2 regions of the Paenibacillus sp. S29 genome follow, and region 1 is predicted to be linked to the other one. Evidence: predicted binding sites of a transcription regulator. Region 1 holds the regulator's gene; the other holds the start of a gene.
What was found. Region 1 encodes CtsR, which represses protease genes until heat stress. Its sites were predicted from a motif close to ATGGTCAATAAAGGTCAAACA; they were not measured.
Positions count from the first base shown of each region.

Region 2: clpP (ATP-dependent Clp endopeptidase proteolytic subunit ClpP) is a predicted target of CtsR. The motif match lies at 2,075-2,095, and genes of this name have one in related genera.

Region 1 covers NZ_JBMOUI010000021.1:233-3,655, forward strand. The annotation lists gene ACL9RM_RS24015 (GNAT family N-acetyltransferase) at 6-1,193, shown strand; gene ACL9RM_RS24020 (CtsR family transcriptional regulator) at 1,732-2,196, shown strand; gene ACL9RM_RS24025 (UvrB/UvrC motif-containing protein) at 2,266-2,790, shown strand; gene ACL9RM_RS24030 (protein arginine kinase) at 2,819-3,423, shown strand, end outside.
Region 2 covers NZ_JBMOUI010000011.1:25,036-28,458, forward strand. The annotation lists gene ACL9RM_RS18295 (PdaC/SigV domain-containing protein) at 137-1,240, shown strand; gene clpP (ATP-dependent Clp endopeptidase proteolytic subunit ClpP) at 1,366-1,962, opposite strand; tRNA gene ACL9RM_RS18305 (tRNA-Arg) at 2,173-2,247, opposite strand; gene ACL9RM_RS18310 (sugar-binding transcriptional regulator) at 2,517-3,423, shown strand, end outside.

The sequences.
Region 1 (3,423 bases):
AAGTTATGGAGATCAGACAATTACAACGTAAGGAATTTGAAGCGGCTATTGAATTATCTCAATATGCTTTTCAGTTTACAATGTCCATGGAGGATCTGGAGAAAGCTAGGAAGAAGTTCAAACCAGAGCAAACATGGGGAATATTCGACGGACATGACTTGAATGCTAAACTGACTTTGTTACCGCTACAGGTATACATAAACGGTCAGGTTTTTGATATGGGAGGCATTGCTGGTGTGGCAACATGGCCAGAAAAGCGTCGCGGAGGCATGGTTTCACGTTTGTTGACGCATGCGCTTGAAGAGATGAAGTCTGCGGGACAAAGCCTTTCTTTTCTGCATCCCTTCTCCTTTGCCTTCTATCGTAAATTTGGATGGGAAACGTATATTGAATACAAAAAGTACGTCATTCCCATTGAAAAATTCCCTGCAAAACTTAAAACAGAGGGTACAGTCAAACGCGATGTCAACGATATTTTAGAATTGGACCAAGTGTATCAAGCGTATGCATCTCGTTATAATGGCACGCTGGTACGAGATAAGGAATGGTGGCAAGAGCGGATTTTAAATGAGAATTATCGAACTGCGGTATATTACTCAGAAACAGGCGATCCTCAGGGATATGCACTGTACAAAATTGAAAATAAACAGTTGAATTGTGATGAGTTGGTTTATGAAAATGAGACGGCCCGTCGGGCTTTATGGACTTATTTTGCAAATCATGACTCCATGATAACCCATGGTAAATTTATTTACGTTCCAGCAGATGACAATCTGCCATTTTTACTTGATGATCCGCGAATTCAACAGGAGACCGTGCCTTATTTTATGGGCCGTATTGTGGATGCAGCTGCTTTTGTAGAAAGATACCCTTTTGAGCAGGTTGGAGAGGAAACACGTTTAACCTTAAATCTGACAGATCGGTATGCACCATGGAATGAAGGAGTATGGAGATTAACAATTACTACGGAAGGGAAAGGACATCTGGAGAGAGTGGGTACAAGCAATTCATCTGAAAACGCTATGGTAGCTAACTTGAAACTTGGGATTCAGTCATTGACGACTCTGATGCTTGGCTACCAGCAGGCTGATGATCTGTATAAGTGGGGGCGTATTGAAGGGGACAGTGAATCTGTGTCTGCACTTAAACGTGTAATACCAGTAAAACAAACGTTCTTATTGGATTTTTTCTGATAAAGGCCCATTTAGGTCTTCTTATGCTTCGTTTTTCAGGGAATATAACTTGTGTGATTATTATAATTTTCAAAACTCTTTCTGTAATTGGGAAGAGTTTTTTTATGGTATTGTATAAAACATAATTAGATTGCGAAAAATGGTATTGACCCCTTGGCAAAAATGAATAATGTGCTATAATATGAGTATAGTCAAAGAAAGTCAAAGTCAATCAAACCTCGTGAGGTTCTGTAGAAGTATTTTGGTGGATTGGCCGTATAAAGTAATTTTAATAGCAAAGAAGCAAACGAGGATCGAAATGATTTGCGTATAGTTAGGAACTGCCTTTTATGAAAATAAGAGAAGTGTATGACTAATCGCAAATAAAGGCCACACTAGAGACAAAACGGTACAATTCCAATGAGTGTAGAATAGGCAACAGCCTGAATACAGCTTAGATTCGTGACTTTACCGTTTGGTTAAGTTCAATATACGGCGGACTCTGTGGAGCGTGAAATGTACTTGAATACTTGCGTTTCCGTTAGTGGAGGATGATGAAATGCGCAATGTTTCCGATATTATTGAACAATATTTAAAGAGTATATTGCTGGAAAGTCCCCAAGGTTTAGTGGAGATTCAGCGCAATGATCTGGCTGACCGCTTTTCCTGCGTGCCGTCGCAAATTAATTATGTAATTAGCACCCGGTTTACGCTGGAAAAAGGCTATGTGGTGGAAAGTAAACGCGGTGGCGGGGGCTACATTCGTATTCAGCGAATTCAGCTGCCTGCACAGCATGCCATCCATACACATCTTCATCAGAGCATCGGGGAGGAAATAAGCCAATCGGCAGCAGAAGGACTGATTTATCAGTTAGAGGAGGCCCATTTTTTAAGCAAAAGGGAAGCTAATCTAATGAAGGCTGCCTTATCGAGGGATACATTATTACTGAAGCTTCCCTATCGTGATCAACTGCGAGCAAGATTGCTTAAGGCTATGCTGATCTCGTTGCTGGCGACCAAATAGTGTGTGAATAGAGACTAACGTTTGGATGTAGGGATTGGTATAAATCCTGACATTAAAGGAGGTGCTTTTATGCTGTGCCAAGAATGTAATATGCGGCCGGCAACTTTGCATTTCACCAAAATTGTGAATGGCGAAAAGACAGAGTTTCATATTTGTGAGACGTGTGCCAAGGAAAAAGGGGAGATGATCCCTGGAACACCTAACGGCTTTTCGATTCATAGCTTGTTGTCGGGGATGCTGGATTTTGACTCCAGTACAAAGAGCCAGTCTCCAGGCCACAGTGGTCCGCAAAACCTGCAATGCAAGGATTGTGGCATGACCTATGCACAGTTTAGTAAGCTGGGACGTTTCGGATGCCCGTCGTGCTATCAATACTTTGATAGTCGTCTGGACCCTCTGTTCAAGCGTGTGCATGGCAGTACGAATCATGTTGGTAAAGTTCCGGTTCGCACTGGAGGCCGCCTGAAGGTTAAACGGCAAATTGACGATTTGAAAAAAGAGATGCAACAGCATATTGTACAGGAAGAATTTGAATCAGCTGCTGAGCTTAGGGATCAAATCAGAGAGCTTGAAAAAGAAATGACTGAAGAGTAAAGTTTGTGAAGAGTAGGAGGGATGCGTAATGCCCAATATTCGGTTTACGGAGAAGCCGCTAAGTGACTGGATGCGTGGTGATGCTGCGGATTCGGAGATTGTCATTAGCAGCCGGGTGAGAATTGCGCGTAACTTGCAGCATCTGCCTTTTCCCATGCTTGCTACCAATCAGCAGTCGGAAGAAGCACTTCAACGCTTGACGGATATCCTTCAGTATGATGATTTAGGTGGTTTTGGTACTTTTCATACGTTGAAAATATCCGAGTTGGATGAGATCGACAAGCGAGTGCTGGTTGAGAAGCATTTGATTAGTCCTAATTTGGCGAACGAATCTCGTAACGGTGCTGTTTTAATTAGCGATGATGAATCGGTTAGTGTTATGATAAACGAAGAGGATCATCTGCGTATCCAGTGCTTATATCCGGGATGTCAGGTTAGGGAAGCTTGGGAACGCGCTATGATTATTGATGATGCATTTGAAGCGCATGTTGATTATGCATTTGATGATCGAAGAGGTTTTCTGACCAGTTGTCCGACGAATGTCGGCACAGGTATGAGAGCTTCGGTGATGATGCATTTGCCCGCATTAGTCATGACTCATCAAATCAATCGTATATTGTCTGCTGTTTCACA
Region 2 (3,423 bases), on a different contig from region 1:
TAAGGGTTATTAGGTGTACATATTGAAATCGGAGAGTGTACAGATTGTAAACTACATACAATAGGGTATAGATATAATAAGAAAAGTAATTATCACACATACACAATACAGATCAATAACAGGAGGAATACTTAATATGAGTAAGCATGCGAAAAAATGGGGTTCAGCACTGCTGGCAGCTGGGATTTTAGCAGGAGTCGCAGCTGTTCCCGTTTCCTATATCCAGGCAGCATCGACCAAACAAGCGACAACACAGCAACCAGGAATCACCATCCAATGGAATGGTAAAACGTTGCCCGCTAAAGGTGTTCAAGTGAACGGGAGTACAATGATTCCGGTGGCCGCACTGCGTGACAGCCTGGGGATTCCAGTAAGCTATGATGCGAAAACAACGACATATACCGTAGGTAGCGGGTACAATAAACTTTACATTATGGCTTCTTCCTCGGATGCCTACGTCAACGTCAATGGAATCAATACACGTAGCATGGATGCCAAACAGATCGCTGGGAAGCTATACATTCCTATGAGTCTGCTGAAAGACTATCTAGGCATAGATGCTCAATGGAATGCTGCTCAGAAAACAGTAACGCTGAGTAAAAGCCAGCTAAATCCGATCACCATTGCGTCTCAAACACTTCCGGCTTCGAGTAATGCGAAGGTGTCCTACAAGATTAAGTACCCGCAAATCAGCGGCAGTCAGCTGAATCCTGAGGCTCAACAGGCCATTAACAATGTGCTTAAAAAGCATGCAGAGGGTATATTGGCAGCAGGTAAAAAGATGATGGCTGAGGGAGAGGCTACAACAGAAAGACCGTATGAGTTTGGAAACGATTTTGCGATTGCCTATAACAAAGATGGTATTCTGAGTGTGATTATGCAGGACTACTCGTATACGGGTGGCGCACATGGCATGACGGCACGTAAAGGATATACGTTCTCGCTCGCTGATGGTAAACTGCTGCAATTGTCTGACGTTTTGAAGGCAAATCCGAACTATAAAAAGTTCCTCAATGCTGATTTGAAGAAAAAAATCGATGCGCTTCAGGCTGGCGAAGGATTCGGCAAATTTAAAGAGCTGGCGGCAGATCAGAATTTTTATGTGACGAGCAGTGGAGTAACAATCGTGTTTGATTTGTATGATTATGCGCCATACGCGTATGGAATTCCGGAGTTTACCTACTCGTTCGGTCAATTGCTGCCTCAAGGCGGAAAGCCTTTTGCGGGACAGAATGAATAGTAGAAATAAACAAGTTCAATTGTCTATAACCTAAAAAAACAATAAAGCAAAAAAGCTGCCTACCGGATAAGAACATCCGGAGCAGCTTTTTCATTTACCAGTTAACGAGAGGTGAATTTCTTCCCTTATACACCTTCTGGAGAGGAGCTAGTTAGCACTTTATCAATAATACCGTATTCCTTGGCATCATCAGCAGACATGAAGTAGTCACGGTCTGTATCTTTTTCAATGCGCTCCAGTGGTTGGCCTGTGCGATCTGCGAGAATGCGGTTCAGTTTATCACGCATTTTCAGAATGCGGCGTGCGCGGATTTCAATATCCGTTGCCTGGCCTTGTGCACCACCCAGTGGTTGGTGAATCATAATTTCACTGTTTGGCAAAGCGAAACGTTTACCTTTGGCGCCTGCATTCAGCAAGAACGCGCCCATGGAAGCCGCCATACCTACGCAAATCGTAGATACGTCAGGTTTAATATACTGCATCGTATCGAAAATGGCCATACCAGCTGTAATGGAACCGCCAGGACTGTTAATATACAAGTGAATATCTTTTTCAGGATCTTCGGCAGCCAAAAACAGCATTTGCGCAATAATAGAGTTGGCTACAACGTCATTGACGTCCGAGCCTAACAAAATAATGCGATCCTTCAACAGTCTGGAATAAATGTCATAGGCGCGTTCGCCGCGGTTACTTTGTTCTACTACCATAGGAACATAGCTCACGTCAAAAAACCTCCCTTAAATATCGTTAGTGGATTTGGTGGACATGCCGATTACACGTCCCTTATTTATAAACTGTTACCGTATTAACCACATGATAAACAATTTCAAACAAAAAGTCAAAGAAAGTCAAACTAATGATTAAAAAAAAGAGCCCTCAGCGCTCTTATTGGTTAAAACATTATGTAGAAGCATTTATGCGTTCATTTAAAATGGCGCGCCCGCGAGGAATCGAACCTCGATCTCAGGCTCCGGAGGCCTACGTCATATCCGTTGGACCACGGGCGCATAGTTCAATCAATGCAAACAACTAACTAATTAAACAGCTAATTGGAAACAAAGATGATTATATGATATACAGCAGTGAATTGCAAGCTTTTATTAAATGCGCATATTCAGGCAAATGGTTGAGAAATATAGGTTCAGATAGACTTGCATGTGGAGCAAATATTGGTTAAGATATACGTGGGACTTAAAAAGTTATCCCGGGACGTTTTAAGACCAGTTAGAGATAAAGCATTAGAGACAGAACTTAGAAGTGTGCGGGAGTGGAAAGCATGCGAAAGATATTAGAAATACAGAAGCAGCTTCTGCCCGACCTCATGGATGTTTTGAAAAAAAGGTACACGATCCTGCATCAGATTATGCTGTCCGATGTTGTTGGACGCAGAACACTGGCAGCTTCACTGAACATGACTGAGCGCGTGTTGCGCGCCGAAACCGATCTTCTTAAAGCTCAAGGGCTAATTGAGATTGAGAGTGTGGGCATGAAGGTGAGCAAAGCAGGACTGGATCTGCTGGAACAGCTGGAGCCGATTGCGAACAACTTGTTCGGCCTGTCCCAATTGGAGGACCAGATTCGTCAAGCCTATGGTTTGAGGAAGGTGGTTGTCGTTCCAGGGGATTCGGATGCTTCTCCGTTAACAAAGCAGGAGCTGGGGCGCGCTGGAGCAAAAGCGTTGCTGAGTGTTATGGACGACGAGGATGTGGTCGCTGTAACAGGTGGCACGACGATTGCCGACGTGGCGGAACAACTGGCACTACCTTCTAATGGCCCACTTAAGGGTGGGTGGTTTGTACCGGCACGCGGGGGTTTGGGAGAAAGCATGGAAATGCAGGCCAACACAATTGCTTCCACAATGGCTCGCAAGGTAGGCGCTCAATACCGTCTGCTCCATGTACCGGATTTGCTCAGCAATCATGCTTACAACTCCTTGCTTGAAGATACGAACATTCAGGATATATTGAACCTGATTCGCGAGAGTCGTATCATCATTCACGGGATAGGCAACGCCATAGCGATGGCACATAGACGTAAACTTGATCCCGAAACCTTTGCTCAGATCAGCAGTGAGGGGGCCGTTGCCGAATCGTTTGGTTATTACTTTAACGAAGATGGCGTCGTTGTTCACAGAATGCTGACGCTTGGACTTCGATTAGAGGACATCAGGCGTACCGATACGG